Regions from separate parts of the Megasphaera sp. UBA4233 genome, predicted to be linked through region 2. Evidence: riboswitches for the same ligand, from Rfam matches in the RefSeq annotation. Region 2 holds a riboswitch; each other region holds the start of a gene.
The links. Region 2 has a riboswitch for S-adenosylmethionine ahead of B2U90_RS02440 (MetQ/NlpA family ABC transporter substrate-binding protein). Riboswitches for the same ligand answer to the same signal wherever they lie in the genome.
Positions count from the first base shown of each region.

Region 1: it holds a riboswitch for S-adenosylmethionine, as region 2 does, so the genes downstream of both, B2U90_RS01360 (MetQ/NlpA family ABC transporter substrate-binding protein) here and B2U90_RS02440 (MetQ/NlpA family ABC transporter substrate-binding protein) in region 2, are expected to answer to the same signal.
Region 3: it holds a riboswitch for S-adenosylmethionine, as region 2 does, so the genes downstream of both, B2U90_RS03820 (DUF2292 domain-containing protein) here and B2U90_RS02440 (MetQ/NlpA family ABC transporter substrate-binding protein) in region 2, are expected to answer to the same signal.

Region 1 is NZ_DGXL01000006.1:122,215-128,053, forward strand. Features, by position in the region: gene B2U90_RS01335 (MBL fold metallo-hydrolase) at 1-484, opposite strand, end outside; gene B2U90_RS01340 (TetR/AcrR family transcriptional regulator) at 732-1,367, shown strand; gene B2U90_RS01345 (PhzF family phenazine biosynthesis protein) at 1,445-2,218, shown strand; gene B2U90_RS01350 (TIGR03905 family TSCPD domain-containing protein) at 2,310-2,549, opposite strand; gene trxA (thioredoxin) at 2,569-2,934, opposite strand; gene B2U90_RS01360 (MetQ/NlpA family ABC transporter substrate-binding protein) at 3,069-3,893, opposite strand; SAM riboswitch class I at 3,983-4,080, opposite strand; gene B2U90_RS01365 (ABC transporter substrate-binding protein) at 4,380-5,426, shown strand; gene B2U90_RS01370 (ABC transporter ATP-binding protein) at 5,513-5,839, shown strand, end outside.
Region 2 is NZ_DGXL01000011.1:28,126-33,964, forward strand. Features, by position in the region: gene B2U90_RS02420 (GDSL-type esterase/lipase family protein) at 1-440, opposite strand, end outside; gene B2U90_RS02425 (tryptophan transporter) at 371-1,861, opposite strand; gene B2U90_RS02430 (energy-coupling factor transporter transmembrane component T) at 1,875-2,558, opposite strand; gene B2U90_RS02435 (energy-coupling factor ABC transporter ATP-binding protein) at 2,560-3,369, opposite strand; SAM riboswitch class I at 3,816-3,910, shown strand; gene B2U90_RS02440 (MetQ/NlpA family ABC transporter substrate-binding protein) at 3,989-4,822, shown strand; gene metF (methylenetetrahydrofolate reductase [NAD(P)H]) at 4,853-5,710, shown strand; gene B2U90_RS02450 (heavy-metal-associated domain-containing protein) at 5,824-5,839, shown strand, end outside.
Region 3 is NZ_DGXL01000014.1:151,226-157,064, reverse strand. Features, by position in the region: gene B2U90_RS03835 (histidine kinase) at 1-44, shown strand, start outside; gene B2U90_RS03830 (response regulator) at 22-639, shown strand; gene B2U90_RS03825 (hypothetical protein) at 636-1,808, opposite strand; SAM riboswitch class I at 2,090-2,190, shown strand; gene B2U90_RS03820 (DUF2292 domain-containing protein) at 2,244-2,564, shown strand; gene B2U90_RS03815 (ABC transporter substrate-binding protein) at 2,642-3,688, shown strand; gene B2U90_RS03810 (hypothetical protein) at 3,885-4,007, shown strand; gene B2U90_RS03805 (MarR family winged helix-turn-helix transcriptional regulator) at 4,094-4,576, shown strand; gene B2U90_RS03800 (HlyD family secretion protein) at 4,655-5,782, shown strand; gene B2U90_RS03795 (ABC transporter permease) at 5,763-5,839, shown strand, end outside.

The sequences.
Region 1 (5,839 bases), on a different contig from region 2:
TCTCTCCGGGAGCCTGAAAAAGGACGCCGCTGGAAATGCCGCTGGGCTGATTGGTGCCATGGCGGCCGGGAGTACGGCGCAGTGTAATGGATGAGAAACTGAGCGGATCCGGAGACAGAAGGCGTACATCCGTAAAGCCTGATTGTGTCAGGACTGCGGCATCGGCTTCGTTCTGGACAAAGACGGGAAGGTGTTTGGGGAGCGGGGCTCCGACCGTATGACAGGTCATATCCACATCAATGTGGTCCGGATGGATATGGGTGATGATACAGGCATCGACATAGGATAAGATGGTGGATTTAGGACAGGGAAGGGGCTTCATGGGCATGGGAATAGCGGCCTGAGATGCTGTCAGAGGCTGATTGCCGCCCCAGTCCCGGAAAGAGCCGGCTGTTCCCGTATCGGCGAGCCAGGGGTCGATGAGAAATGTCGTATTACCGATAGTGATGCGCAGTGTAGCGCTGCGGATTTGCTGAATATTCATAACGATGACCTCCTGTAACATGGGATAGGAAATGATGCACCGGTGTATAGGTTTAGTATACGCAGGACCGGTCAGAACACAATAGACAACTGGTGCGGAATGGAACAGTTCCTGACAGATTCGCGTTTTTGTCAAGTTATAGCGGGATGTGCCGATGATTTTCTGATTTTTTCTATTGACGGTATCAAGTTTTGTTTCCTATAATGAGAGCAACTCGTACAGATGATGCAAAAAAGAGGTGGCAGGGATGAGCGGGAAGAAGCCGTATAAGAGTGACCGGCGGACACGGTATACCAGGCAGGTCATTAAAGATACATTCCTTACTATGCTTCAGGAGTTTTCTTTTGAAAAGGTGACGGTGACAGCCTTATGCCGCCGGGCAGACGTGACGCGGGCTACATTTTACCTGCACTACCGGGATGTATACGCCGTACTGGATGAAGTCATTGCCGATGCTCTGGAAATAGCAGAACAGCAGTCGCCACTTACAGATGAAAAACGGCGGGATGAACTGGCCCGGATTGCGCGTACAGGAAATGAACAGGCGCTGCGCAAGCAGTATGAGCTGCTGCCGGCCTGTCACCGGGCAGCCCATGCGCCGGCGTACAAGGCACTCTTTGAAGATGAGAGTTTGGCCGGGTATATTCTGGAACGCATATATGAACTGGAAAAGAAGAAGATTCCCGGCTTCATGCAGCAGTATGGCCTGAGCCGGGAAGAAGCAGAAGCCGTATTTACCTTTGAAATGTATGGCGCCTATGCTGTGAATCGCCATCATCACTGGAAGAAAGATGATGCGTGGTTTCACCTGCAGATGCTGCTTCTGCGGTTCGTTACGGCCGGTGAAGCAGGTTTACAGAAACAAAAAGACAGGTCAGGCTGATTATGGCAGGGCGTTTTCTCCTGTGTTATGATGAACGTATCAGAAACAGGTTCGTATTGAATGAGGAGGAATGAGGTATGAAATGTTATGTTGTCGATGCGTTTACGAAAGAAGTATTCAAAGGAAATCCGGCTGCTGTATGCGTCATGGATTCCTGGCCTTCCGATGAACTGATGCAGAACATCGCCATAGAAAATAATCTGTCAGAGACCGCCTTTACGGTAAAGGAAAAAGACGGATACCGCCTGCGCTGGTTTACGCCAGGCGGAGAAATCGACCTCTGCGGCCATGCGACGCTGGGAACATCCTTTGTCCTGGCAAACTTTATCGAACCACAGTGCCATACCTTCGTCTTCCATACATTGAGCGGCGTGCTTACAGTGACCCGGAAAGGTGAGCTGTTCTCCATGGATTTTCCCGCTTATGATATGAAACCGGTGCCTGTGACCGATGCCATGGAAAACGCGCTGGGAGTCCGCCCGGTAGAAGCATACATGGCCCGGGACCTTCTCTGTGTACTGGAAAATGAAACACAGGTCCGGGAATGCCAGCCCGATATGGAAAAACTAAAACACCTTGATGGACTGCTGTGCAATGTTACGGCAAAAGGAACGGAGTATGACTGTGTCAGCCGCTCCTTTGCTCCCAAATTATCCGTGCCGGAAGACCCGGTATGCGGCAGCGGGCATTGTCATATTATCCCGGTCATGGCAGAAAAACTAGGTAAGAGTGATTTAGTTGCCTATCAGGCGTCACGCCGTGGCGGCGAATTGTACTGCCATATAGAAGATGGTCACATCGCCATGGCTGGTTATGCGGTCTTGTATTCGGAAGCTGACCTTAAAATTTGATTCATTGTGAAAATATAAAAGGGGGATTGTACCGGCATGAGAGGTTACTCATGCTGGTACAATCCCCTTTTAAGCGGTCAGGATAACCAGATCAGACGTATTCTTTTAATGCCTGGGCCAGCTGATCCGGACAGGACGTAGTGCGTTCTCCGCAGCGGATGCCTTCCAGACGGCGGATGACTTCGGTGACGGGCATTCCTTCAGCAAGGCTGGAAAGGCCGAGATGATTGCCGGGACAGCCCTTTGTAAAGGCGACATCATAGACTTTTCCATCTCTGACGTCAAAATCAATCTGTGTGGCACAGATGCCACTCGGTTTATACGTATGCAAGGGAATCCTCCTTTCGTCATTAATCGAAGAGTGCCAGAATACTGGCTTTCGGCTGAGCACCGACAGAACTCTTGTAGAGCTGGCCATTCTTGAAGACCAGGAGAGTCGGGATGCTCATGACATTGAACTGCTGGGCCAGTTCCGGCTGTTCATCTACATTGACTTTGCCTACTTTGTATTCCGGATGTTCGTTAGCTATTTCTTCGACGACGGGGGCTACCATACGGCAGGGACCGCACCAGGTGGCCCAGAAATCAACGAGGACCGGTTTATCGGACTGCAGGACTTCCTGATTGAAATTATCATTGGTAAATGTGTATTCCATATATGATTCACTCCTTTGGTATGCGTATTGTCTGCGAGACACTTCTATTATATCACACATTTGTCAAATTTTACGAGAAAAATTTTAATGTATAATATACAAGATTTATTGTTTGTACCATCGAACTTTAATATAACGCAGACGCTTAGAAAAAAACGGCCTGTCACCGATGTGACAGGCCGTTTTGCCGGCTATTAGAATGCAGGCAGGATGGTTCCTTGATATTTATCGTTGATAAATTTCTTGATCGCTTCGGACTGATAAATCTGAACGACTTTTTTGTATGTTTCGTTGTTTTCATCACCCTGGCGGACAGCGAATACGCAGGCGTAGGGCGATTCAATGGATTCGACGAGGATGGAATCTTTTTTCGGATTCAGACCGGCCGGAATGGCGTAGTTGGTATTAACGCAGGCGATGTCTGTATCATCGAGAGAACGCGGCGTCTGGGCGGCATCGAGTTCGACGAATTTCAGATTTTTCGGGTTTTCTGTGATATCAGCAACGGAAGCTTCGATGGAATCGCCGTTCTTCAATTTGATCAGGCCGGCCTGCTGCAGGAGGAGCAGGGCACGGGCGCCGTTGGACGGGTCGTTCGGAATAGTGACTTTGCTGCCCGGAGCAACTTCATCGAGAGATTTATATTTGTGTGAATAAACGGCCATAGGCATGAGAATCGTCTTTCCAACAGACGTGAGCTTCAGGCCCTGCTTTTTGACGATATTGTCAAGGTACGGCTGATGCTGGTAGGAGTTCATGTCGAGGTCTTTTTCGGCCAGTGCTTTATCAGGCTGTACATAATCGTTGAATTCTACGACTTTGATGGTAATCCCCTGTTTGGCAGCTTCTTTCGCTACTTCATCCATGATTTCTGCATGAGGACCAGCTGTTACCCCTACTTTAATTTCTTTTTTTGCCTGGTCGCCTTTGCTGTCATTGCTGGAACCGCAGCCGGCAGCAAATACGCAGATAGCTGCGATGAGGCCGGCGGAAATGATTTTTTTAATAGCTGATTTCATGTTTCGTACCCCTCTCCTGAGTGTGTATACAAAATAAGTCCGTATCAACAAAAAAGCCGTCATGCAGATGACGGCTTTATTAATCCTATGATTCATCTGCCGGAATAATCCGATGGAGTTGGCACCATACCTTATGGCGGTTGCCGCAGTGTCATCGGGCCATTCCCTCGACTGCTCTTGATGAAACGTATTCAGTTGATGATGCAGATATTAGCATAGTTTTTTTCTCTTGTCAAGTATTAGTTTTTTCTATATCTAAAAATACAGACCGCAAAAATACCGTTTTTTAATGCGCTGTATTATTTCTGATTGAAATATATGATAATTTTTATAAAAAATGACATATACTATATGTGAAAAAATAGGATGTATTAAGAAAATTAGATGTTTTTTATCTTTTACCGGATAGACAATATATATGAATACAGTACAATAAAAGTGCGCAATACGTGTTTCGGAATTTGGTAAAGCGAAAGGAGCAGAAAGATGAAACAAATCACAAAACGAATCATTACCTTGGCGATTGCAGCGGCGACACTGGTTTCATTGGCTGGCTGCGGAGGTGGTCAGAAGAGTGCATCTGGCAGTGATGATAAGGTGCTTACGGTGTATACGGCCCGTAGCGAAAGCCTGAACAATCTGGTCATTCCTAATTTTGAAAAAGATACGGGAATCAAAGTCAATGTCGTCGTAGCCGGTACGGGACCGTTATTAAAACGCGTTTCGTCAGAAAAGGGCAATCCACAGGGCGATATCCTCTGGGCAGCAGATCAGACGATGCTGGAATCCCAGAAAGACTTATTCATGGAATATGTGTCGCCGGAAGATAAAAATATGATGGAAGCGTTCCGTAATAAGACGGGATATTTCACACCAGCTTTTGCTGATCCTACCGTCCTTATCGTCAACACGAATCTGGCTGGTGACACGAAAATCGAGACCTTTGATGACCTACTGAATCCGGCATTAAAGGGTAAGATCGCCTTTGGCGACCCGGCTAATTCCAGTTCGGCATTCCAGTCTCTCATGGCTATGCTCTATGCCAAAGGAAAAAATGGTGATCCTATGAGTCCGGAAGCATGGGAATATGTGGATAAATTCATTCAGAATCTCGATGGCAAGATGCTGAACAGTTCCGGCGCTGTCCACAAAGGCGTTGCCGATGGGGAATATACGGTAGGCCTCACTTGGGAAGACCCGGCAGCTACCTATGTCCGCAACAGCGCTCCCGTCAAAGTCGTATTCCCGAAAGAAGGAGCTATTTTCCCTGGTGAATCGGTGCAGATTATCAAAGGATGCAAACATCCGGAAAACGCTAAAAAATTTGTCGATTACATGATTTCACAGAAGATTCAGGAAATGGCTGGTAAGGAACTGACGGTGCGGCCGCTTCGCAAAAATATCGAGCTGGCTTCGTATATGACGCCTATTGATCAGATTCATCTGTTCCCCAACTATGATGAAGGTTGGGTATCGGATCATAAACAGGATATCGTGTCGATGTGGAACCAGCATCTCGAAAATAACAGATAAATGATTGTATTTGCATCAGTTTGCGGCAGGAAACTCAGTATCAGTGCAGCGGGTCCTGCCGCATTTTTTATAGGGAGGAAGAGAAAATGAGCGTATCCATTGATATTGATCACGTGGTAAAGCGCTATGGGGACAATACGGTAGTAAAGGGATTGTCTCTTCATGTTAAGCCAGGGGAGTTTTTTACTCTGCTGGGACCATCGGGCTGTGGCAAGACAACGCTGCTGCGTATGATTATCGGGTTCAACTCTATTGAAGAAGGGGAAATCCGGCTGAATGGGAAGCGTATCAATGATGTGCCTGTAGAAAAACGGAATATGGGCATGGTGTTTCAGAACTATGCCATATTTCCCCATATGACGGTACGGGACAATGTGGCTTTCGGACTGCAGATGCGGGGGGCCGGGAAAGGC
Region 2 (5,839 bases):
CTATCTACATCTTCCCAGGCCTGCCAGCCATAGTCTGCGCTTTCCTGCCGTGTGCAGGGCGGAATGCCCAGATAAACGGGTTTATGTTGTTTTTGCAAAAGCCGTATCATAGCCATTATATTAGCCTGTATCCCCCGCACCGGAATATCTTCCAGTATATCATTAGATCCGCCCATGAGGAAAAAAGCGTCGTACCCGGACAAGGCAAGCCGGCGCAGCCGTGTCAGCATTCCCCAGGTTGTATCTCCGCACAATCCGCGATTATCGACTTCCCATTTCAGGGAATCCGACAGGAGATTCACCCAGCCCTTTTCCGGAGGTACATCGTATCCATAAGTCAGACTGTCACCGAGACAAAGAAGGTGCATGGCTACACCGCCCGTTCCAGTGCCGGTGCCGCATCCTGCAATGACCGGACTGCCGCTTCTACAGAAAGCCATGGCTGATCAAACTGATATCCCGCCTTTTCCAGATCCATCTGGCAGGCAAACACTTTCGGTACCGCTGTCGCATAGATATCATGGTCATACATGTAGCGGAGTGTCGTTTCTACATCTCCATCCGACCGGAGCTGGCCATGGTCGAGAAGCACCAGCCGGTTGGCATAAGGAAGGGCCGCTTCCAGATTATGTTCAATAACCACGATAGTATGTCCGTAACGAACATTCAATTCGTGAACCAGTTCATAGAAATCATGGGTTCCTTCCGGATCGAGAGCCGATGTCGGTTCATCGAATACGAGGATTTCCGGATTGGTCGCCAGCACTCCGGCAATAACCAGACGCTGACGCTGGCCGCCGGATAAATTGGTCAGCTGCCGTGTACGGTACGGCGTCAGTTTAACCTTTTCCAATACCTCCGTAATAGCCGTTTCAATCTTATCCGGTGCTACACCCTGATTTTCCAGGCTGAAGGCGATTTCTTCTTCCACCGTCATAGCCACGAGCTGACTGTCATAATCGTCAAGCATAGCACCGACACGGCTGGCCAGACGGGAAATGGTTGTCTGCGTCGTAGCCTTTCCGTCCACATACACCATGCCTTTCATGACACCGCCAAAGTAATGAGGAATGGCACCGGTCATAGCCATACAGAGGGAACTCTTGCCACTGCCGCTTTCGCCGGTAATGACAAGGAAATCTCCCTTATGCACAGCCAGGCTCACATCGTCGAGGACCGGCGTCGTCTGTTTGTTGTAAGTGTAAGACAGATGTTCAATGGAAATAAGTCCCGGGACAGACGGCTTCAAATCATACTGGCTATGATCCGAAGTGACGCTCTGTTCTTCCAGGGAATCGAGAATTCCCCGCGATACAAAGAGGCGAAGAGCCGGAAAATACATAAGCGGTGTTACTACAGCATTGAGTGCACCGACGATAACAACCAGCGGCAGCATGCCCGTAAAATAAACATTATTTGGCAGGCCTAAGGCAAATTTCAAAATCGTGACGAAAGCACCGCCACTCATACAGGTAGCCGCGAAGCCCGTCAGGACAGGCAGGCACGAATGGCCGCGGAATTTCAGGAAAGCGAGATTTTTAACCAGAAAAGCACAAGTCAGAGCTCCTATGGGTTCACTGATGAGATTGCCATAAGGAAAGCCTGATTTAGAGGTAAGGACGTTGATCAGTGCTGCTACCAGGCCAATGCCCAGAGCCTGCCGATAGGTCGGTTTGGTCAGGCAGATAGCCACACAGTACGTTGCAATGGTCCAGTTTGGCGTGACACCGCCAACGCTTGGCGATACGAGATGCAAGATAGTACCAATAGCCAGCATCAGCGTCGTAATGGTAATCCAGCGGAATTGTCCACCCTGACGGTGATGAAATTCTAATGTGCTGATATCTTCAATATGTTTCATTTCCCGTTCCCCCTCAGACTATGCCAAAAATACGCATATACACGACAAGTACACTCACTCCCACGAATAAAGCCATAACGGCATAGTCACAGCCGGCTGGCCGTACATTTACCATAAAGCTATGTTCATTATTGCCAAACCCCCGTAATTCCAAGCTCAGCGCCATCGTTTCTGAACGCCCCAGGGATTTAAGCATCAACGGCTGAATGACACCCATGTAATGAATGCATTTCTTAAAGACATTACCTTTTGTTGAAAGCCCCCGGCAGGCCTGTGCCTCCTGAACCGTTTTGCTTTCGGCAATGAAATCGGGGACAAACCGCAGTGCTGCTGTAAACATGAACGCATATTCATATGGAATATGGATTTGTTTGACCAGCGCCGCTGTCAAATCCTGCAGCCGCGTTGTCGTGAGAAGGATGATAAATACGATGGTCATCGCCAGCATCCGAAGTCCCGTAACGTAAGCCGATTCGAGAGAACCGCCTCCCAGAAGTTGTACCACTGCCAGGAAAACAGCAAAGACAGCCAGGCTCATGGCAGCCTTAAAGTTGCGAGCTATATTGCCGGTAAAGCCCAAAAGGACTAGTTCGATGACGACCAGGGCTGCCAGAGGGCCTGGCGTGTGCAACACGAGAGCCCAGAACGAAAAAGCAACAGTGCCTAATAATTTTGTTACTGGTACAAAATGTTTCATCTTATTTCCCTCCCAGACGCTGCAGCATGGCTGCCGTAAATTCATCAACGGACTTGCAATATGGAAGTCCCGCTACAGCCTGAGACAACGTCACGGCATCAGGCCGGTTCAATCCTAATTCATACAAGTCTTCTCTTTTCGTAAACAAATCCTGTGGTGTCCCGTCAAAGGCTTTCGTATGATGTCCGATAACGATGACCCGCTGACAGTATTCGGCAAATATATCCATATCGTGGCTGATGATAAGAATGGTAAGTCCATCCCGATGAAGCCGGGACAAAAGTGCCATGAGCGATTTTTTATCGGCACTGTCCTGGCCACTCGTCGGTTCATCGAGGATAAGGTACTGTGTGTGCATGGCAATGGCCGACGCAATGGCAACGCGTTGTTTTTCTCCCCGGTTAAGATTGGGTGGATAAGCTTCCGCCAGAGATTCCAGCCCTGTAGCCTGCAGCGCCTCTGTAACAGCCGATGCAACCTCTTCACGGCTGCGGCCCAGCTGTTCCGGTCCATAAGCTACTTCCTGCCGCACAGTCGGTCGGAACATCTGCCGTTCCGGCCGCTGGAATACATATCCGATATAGGGACTGCGGGCTGCCGCTTCTTCATCGTTGATTCTTTTCCCATCGAGGAAAATATCTCCCGATACGGGTTTTTCAAGACCCATGAGCAAGCGGGTTACCGTCGTCTTCCCACAGCCGTTGCGGCCGCCCAGGCCGATAAATTCACCGGTACCAATCGTCAGGTTCATATGTTCCAATACAGGTGTACCGTCTGTGTAGTGGAACGTCACATCTCTCATTTCCAGCATTCCTGTTCATCCTCTCTTAAACAATAAAAAAACCTTTCATCCCTCTAAAGGGACGAAAGGTCTGATTCTTCCGCGGTACCACCCACATTGGCTTTAAAGCCCATCTCACTATGTACGGCCCTCAAAAAGAGCGATACACGTTTCTTTGATAGCGGTGGAACTACACCGTCGAACCCTACTTGGTCACCGTTCAGGCCGCATCTCCCGAATCCATTCCCTGTACGGACCGGCGCCGAACTCTCACTGCCATCGGCTCGCTGTAGCTGTCGCTGTACACGTACTCGTTTCGTTCATCGACAATACTATGTAGATTACTTGTAATTATACGGCTTTTTTTCTTAAAGTCAAGAGAAATCAGCCAATCTTTTTTCTTCCTTGACAAATTCTGCAATCATGGTAAAATAACTTCAACAATTTCATTACGTACTGTCTTATGACGGTATATACATTTATCCAGAGTGGCGGAGGGACGGGCCCTATGAAACCCGGCAACCGATAATACGGTGCCAATTCCTGCGGAAGAAATTCCGGGAGATAAAGAAAATCACTGTACTCTTTCTCTTTCGGGAAAGAGTCTTTTTTATGCCCTCTGGAGGCTTTAGATTACAGGAGGGATAGTATGAAACAATGGAAAGTCTGGATAACCGCTGCTGCCATCGCTATAGGAGCTGCAGCTGTTCTCATGACCGGCTGCGGAGGACAGAAACCGGCCGGTGGCCGGGAAGTATCTCAGAATGTCAAAATTACTATCGGTGCATCACCGGTACCACATGGGGAAATCCTGAAAGAAATCAAGCCCATGCTCATCACTGAAGGAGTAGACCTGAATATTATCGAATTTACAGATTATGTCAAACCCAATCTGGCCTTGCAGGATAAAGAACTAGACGCCAATTTCTATCAGCATGAACCCTATATGGAAAAATTCAACAGTGAACACGGTACGGACTTGGTTGCCTTGTGCAAGGTCCACGTCGAACCAATGGGCATCTATTCCCATAAGCTCAAGGAACTGGCCCAGCTTGGACAAAATGCCAAAGTCGCCATCCCCAATGATCCTACAAACGGTGGCCGTGCACTTCTCGTACTCCAGACAGCCGGCCTGATCAGCCTGAAGAACGGAGGCAGTATCGCATCTACCGTGCAGGATGTTGAAAAAAATGACAAAAACCTCCAGTTCATCGAACTCGATGCCGCCCAGATTCCCCGTTCCCTGGATGATGTAGATATCGCACTTATCAACACCAATTACGCTCTCGAAGCCGGACTCAATCCGCTCCAGGATGCCTTATTCACCGAATCCAAGGATTCGCCTTATGCCAACGTTCTGGTCGTACGCCGCGGTGATGAAAATCGTCCGGAAATCCAGAAACTGGCAAAAGCACTGCAATCACCGGAAGTAAAGAAATTTATTGAAGAAAAATATAACGGAGCTATTATTCCCAGCTTCTGATAACACTATTTCATGACGAGGGGTATGTAGATGAAAACTTGTGATTTATTTTCTAAGAAAACTGTTTTTTCCTTTGAAGTCTTTCCGCCCAAAAAAGAAATTCCCGTTGAAACGGTCTATCCGACGCTGGAAAAACTGAGCGGTCTCCATCCGGATTTTATCAGCGTCACCTGCGGTGCCGGCGGCAAAGGAGGAAATCTCACCGTAGAAGTCGCTTCCAAAATCAAAAGCCTGAACTGCGAAACGGCGGCCCATCTGCCCTGCATCAACCTGGACAAAGATGAAGTACTGGATACATTGCAGAAATTACGGGAACACCGTATCGAAAATATTCTGGCCCTGCGCGGAGATAAAACGCCCGGCATCGAACCAAAATGCGTATTTCCCCATGCCAGTGACCTCATCGCCTTCATCCGTCAACAGACAGGTGATGAATTCAATATCATCGGCGCATGCTATCCCGAAGGCCATCCCAATTCTAAAACACTGGCAGAAGACATAGACCATCTGAAGATCAAAGTCGATGCCGGTGCCAGCGAACTCATCACCCAGCTTTTCTTCGATAATCACGATTTTTACAACTTCCTCGACAAATCGACCCAGGCTGGAATCCGCGTTCCTATCGAAGCGGGTATCATGCCCGTAACCAACAAGAAACAAATAGAACGGATGGTCACTCTTTGCGGAGCTACTCTTCCACTGAAATTCCAGAAGATCCTGACCCGGTATGGTCATGACAATATCGCCCTGCGCGATGCCGGAATCGCCTATGCCATCGATCAAATTGTAGATCTCCTGGCCAACGGCGTAGACGGCATCCACATCTACACCATGAACAATCCATACGTGGCCACCCGCATTGCCAACGCTATCCGCACACTGCTGTAGCACTCATAAGACAAACACCGGATTGCATTGACTTGTATTTTTGCCATTTCTTCCGTATAATAGATGTATATAATAAAATTCATTCTCATATACGAGATGTGGAGGGGATATACATGGGATTCTTCAGTA
Region 3 (5,839 bases), on a different contig from region 2:
CCGTAGAAGGAGAGGATAACTATGATTCGCGTACTCGTCATTGACGATCAAAAAATTCTACTCGAAGGACTGGCAGCCATTTTATCTCAATGTGATGATGTAGAAATTGTTGGAACAATTCCATTCTCGGAAATGGTCGAATCCGCCTGCTCCCTGACAAAGCCGGATGTGATTTTCATGGATATCTGCATGGAGGGGAAAAACAGTGGCATTGAATTGACAAAGCGGTTAAAAGAAAAAAATCCCGGTCAGAAAATCATCATCATGACCGGGTTTCAGGATATTAGTTTTTTGGAAATGTCCCGTGATGCCGGAGCCGACAGTTTCATCTATAAAGAAAGTTCGGCGGCCGCCTTTATCGAGTGCATGAAGCGGACTGTAGCAGGCGAGCAGATATATCCCGATGTACAGGGGAATGTGACGTTCGGTGTCTGTGGTGTAACCCTGACTGAGCGGGAACTGGATATCCTCCGGCTGATCTGCCGTAATCTGTCCTATCAGGAAATTGCCGACGAACTGGGAATCAGCAAGCGGACCGTCAGCTTTCATATCAGCAATATGCTCAGTAAGACCGGTCATAAAAGCATCGTAGGTCTTGCTGTCGAAGCTGCCGATAAAGGATATGCGTCGGCTCCCTAAAAATAAGCTGTCAGACTGGTGCCGATGACATATTCATGGAAAGAAGCCATATAGGTGGTATCGTGACGGTTTTTCAGGGAAAAGCCTTCGACAGCCCAGATAAGTCCCGGTTGGAGAACGTAGTCCAGACGGAGTCCCCAGCCACGGAATCCCATGCGGCGGAAAAATGTCGCATCGGCATCCATCGTGTGGTACAGGATGGTAGAAGCAGGCTGGTCATAATAGCGGATCCATGCTTCGTAGGAGCCTTGTTTTCGTTCATCCAGCTCTCCGTAGATAAGGGAGGCGACAAATCCCGTTTCAGACTGGCTGTACCGGTCCACCTCATGACGTCCCCAAGCGTGGAGCCATTCCAGCCGGGCCGACAAATCCGGCCGTATCTGATAAGATCCGCGCCACAGGAAGATGCGCTGCCGGTCATACCTCGTACCGGCCTGCCCCGGATAGATTCCGTAAGCCGCTAATGATGGAAACGTCGGTGGGAGACTGCTGGCATTGCGGAAATCCAGAAAGGCCGTATCGCTCTGGAAGCGGCCGTTAAGCCTGCTGTGTAGGAGACTCCATCCTATTTTCCGATGTTCATCATCAGGGCCTGTCGTGCGGCCGGCAAAGAGCGTAATGCTGCCGGGAGAAATCCCTTTCTGACCGAGACGGAACCGCAGGCCGTCCACCTTTTTGTCAATAACATTGCCATCGAGCAGATAATAATTGAAACGGCCTGCTTCTACTTTCGTCTGCTCCGTTTCATGTTGGATATACAGTCTGCCCAGATAAAGATGATGGTCTGCGTCATGGTCTTTATCATTCCGGTTATCTTCCAACTGGGTCCGTATGGTTGTATGTTCGTTCAGATGGATGAAAGGAAAAATCCGCAGCCGGCGCGTCGCCATATATATCGTTTCATCATGCCGGCTGCTTTCTCTGTCAGGCTGGGCAGTATGAGCGGAAAACCGTCCTTTCCCCCAAAGCCAACGGTAATCACCGTGCATTTCGACATAGGGATAGGTATTTTTCTGCGTCCTCAGAATTTCTTCGTCTTCTAATGGCTCCGATTGTACATCATCAGGAAAGATTACAGGAAAAGTGGAAAATCCGGCTGCCTGGCTGGAGCCGTAGAACATGGGAATGACTGTCAGGATAAACAGGAGCAACACGCATTTCAGGTTCATGGGGGAGTTCCTTTCATATGCTTTTTCACAATCATATCACAATTAATACACAAAAAGAACAACGGATTCACAATAAAAAATGCATAGTGTACATAGGGATATAATTATTCTGCATATACATAAAAAATATAGAATTAAATTCTAAATTTCTTGACAGGCAGGAGAATATAGTGTATTATTTCGGTATACATTAAAAACTGACGAATCAGGAGGTACCGGATATGAACAGAATAGACTGTATGTGTACAAATTCATAGCGCGGATCTGAAACAACAGAATGCGCGTCATCAAGAGCAGCGGAGGGACTGGCCCGGTGAAGCTGCGGCAACCTGCTGGAAGGTAAGGTGCCAATTCCAGCAGGATTAAACCTGGAAGATGAGACTGGCTAGGGGAGCAGCATCTTTCAGGATGCTGATTTTTTTTTAGGAGGGATACATGAAAAACAGAGGGGGAGCATCGAATCAGGGAAATGCACTGACCTATGCGCTGGATTTAATACAACAGACCTGTTCCGGAGAGATTGCCCTGGTCATCCAGGATTCCCGGCTGATTCAGTTGGAGCGCAATGAACGCATCGTCCTTTGTCAGGGACAAGGAATTTGCCGGAAACCACCGGACCGGAAAGAGATAGAACAACAGATCCGCTCATCACTGGGGAATCTGCAATACGGGAAACTAGTCGTCGTCATCAAAAAACATGAAATTGTCCGTATTGAACGGACGGAGAAAAAGCTGATCAGAAAAGCTGAAGGCTGAATCATCTGGTACGTATGCCATCAAGGCAGGTGTACCGGGTGTATTCAGCTTTTTTTATTGCCAAAGGGGGAAATGTTATGAAAAAAATATCTATTCTGCTTGTTATAATCTGTTTTCTTATTCTGGGATTGGCAGGCTGTGGCGGTACAGGTACGGCAAAAAGCGAAAAAGCCTCTTTCCATGCTTCTAATCCCTATGAGGGTGATTTGTCGGGAGTGACACTGGATATCGGCGCGGCAGGAATCCAAAACGCCCAGGGAGTATTGCAGGCCGCCGGTCTTGATGATACGCCCTATACGGTTCATTTCCACAATCTCCGCGGTGGAAATCTGGTATTGGAAGCCATGGCGGCAGGCCAGCTGGATGCAGGCTGTGGCAGTCAGATACCACCTATCTTTGCTTCACTAAGCAATAATGGCGGGAATTTCAAAATCGTCGCTATACGAAAAGGATCAACTTTGGACCAGGAACTGATTACGGGCCCAAAAAGCAAAGCATCTATCCATACGGTCGCCGACCTGAAAGGGAAAAAAGTAGCCTATGTCAAATCTACGACAGCCCAGTATTTCCTGTTTAAAATGCTGGAAGAAGCCGGCCTTTCCTGGAATGATATCGAAGCACTGCCTATGTCTACATCAGACGGTCTGTCGGCCGTACTCACTGGTGATGTCGATGCCTATGCCGGATATGGAAATAGTATTATTCAGGCCAAAAATAAAGGCGCCGTTACGCTGGCTTCAGCAGAAAGCATTCTTTCCGGCGACTATTATTGGTATGCTGCTTCCACTGCCCTGGCGGATCCCAAGAAAAAAGCGGCTCTCATCGATTATCTGGAACGAATCAATGAAGCCGATGAATGGATACGTCAGCATCCGAAGGAATGGGCGGCTTTTTATGCCAAAGAAACGAATCAGAAGGCTGATGAATATCAAAAACAATTTGAAGAACAGGAAGCACAGCGCAAAGGGAGAATAGCACCTCTTGATGAAAAAACAATTCAATCTGAACAAGATATTATCAATTCCTTTATAAAAATGGGTCTGTTGAACCAGCCTGTTGAAGCCGCCGGTTTATTTGATGGCTCACTGACGGAAGCTATTTCAAAATTTCATGTGTATGAATAAAGGAGGTATGCCATATGGCAGTAAGAACAGTCCAGGAAGTAGTACTGAAAAGGCAAGCATACGAAAATAACAAAAAAAGTATGAATACCATAAAAGTCCGAAACTGGTTGAAAACCTTTATTCCCCGGACCCTGTCATATACTTATACGATGGGGCTGGGCAGATTCTGTAAATATGTCTACAGGCGGGCCATTTGATGAAAATCTGGAAGAAAAAATGGAAATTCTGGTATAGCTGCTTCAATTGTATTTCGTCCGCTGGTATTATCGTGGACTGGAGCATGCCGCGCAACATCCCTGATGAAGTAAAGGGCCTGTAGGAAAAAAGGCTCAAGTATGGACAAATTCAGAAAAAGTGTCTATACTTATAGTTAATAAGCTAACTAATTATAAAGGGATGACAGTGATGAAAATTGAAGCGTTTCCGACACGGGAAGAACTGGAACAACATGCCAGCCTGATTCCGGAAATCAATCCTCCGGCAGTACTGGCCATGTTGCGCATCATGCAGGCTGCCGAAGAAATACGTTGTGATATCAATGACGTCCTGGAAAAAAAATATCAACTCAGCGAAGGTAAACTGCGGGTCCTCATCGTCCTGCACCAGCATCCGGAAGGCATTGCACCGAGTTACCTGGCAGAAAAGACAGGAGTGACCAAAGCGACAATCAGCGTCATGTCACAGCGACTAGTACGGGATGGATTAGTAGAAGCCCGGTCGAGCCAGGAAGACCGGCGGGCAAAGAAACTGTTGCTGACACCGGCCGGGAAGGCCTATACGGAAAAAGTACTGCCCGGTCATTATCTGCGCATTACGAAACTCATGGGACGACTCACGGAACAGGAACAAAATGAACTCATCGGACTGCTGAAGAAACTGACAGGATAAGTCTGACTGACAGTCCCTGTGTGATATTAGATATAATTAGTTAGCTAGCTAAATATATAGATGGAAGGACTGTTTAGTATGGACGGACAAAATATGATATGGCGCAGAAAAGCGATGCATATGGGGATATTCTTTATCATCGTCCTCATTGCCGGTGGAATTCTGCTGCTGTATAAGGGAAATGATGCCGTCGCGCAGGGCATTATTAAAAAAGATGGTATCGTCACGGCAGAGCAGGTAAAAGTATCCTTTCAATCAGTCAGTGGCAAACTGATCCGGGAAGCCGTGCAGGAATCGCAGGAAGTAAAAGCCGGCGACATCCTGATGGAACTGGACAGTACCGATGTAGACCTCGATATTGCTAAAACCCAGGCCCAGATTGCCCAGCTCGATGCACAGATACAATCGATGGAAGGTTCTATACAGATTGGCTTTGCCCAGACCAATACGACAGAACAGGAAAGCCGGCGCCAGATAGATCAGCAGCGTGCAGCTATCGATTCGGCCGCTGCCACACTGGTCAATGCCCAGAGGGATTACGACCGTAAAATGGCCCTGTACAGTCAGGGAGCCATCGCAAAATCCGATATGGACGACTCAGAAGCGGCTCTTTCTGTAGCCCAGGCCGCTATGAACCAGCAGCAGGAAGGCCTGGCTAAATTACTGGGTGGAGCCATGGATACGGGTAATACGAACACCATGGTACTGCCACAAATTGAAGAACAGCGCCAGACTGTAGCCAACAAGGGACATGACAGAGAATCCCTGGTCCAGCAGCGCAACCAGCTCCGTGTACAACTGCAGCAGCTGGAAGTACAAAAAGACCGCCTGATTCTGAGAGCGCCGGAAGATGGTAAAATACTGAAACTGCTGGCCAAGAAAGGAGAAATGATTCAGGCTGACACGCCGGTCATCCTCCTGGAAAGCAAACGGAAATATTATGATATCTATGTCAGTGAAAAACAGGCTGTCCGCCTTCACGAAGGGCAGAATCTGTCCGGTACGGCCATAACGGATGGCCATCGCGTAGGTGGTACGATACGGTTTATCACGCAGGCACCGGGCTTTGCCGACCTGAAGGGTACGAGAGAAAAAGGGCAGGCTGACCTTACGGCTTTCCAAATCCGCGTCTACACCAATCCGGAAGAAAAAGTCCTGCCGGGTCAGACAATCGAGGTGACCGATCATGAACTCTCTGAAACGTGAGCTGGCTTTTCTATTTTCCGGTATGGGCATGCCTTATGAAAAAGTGGCGATGATCGT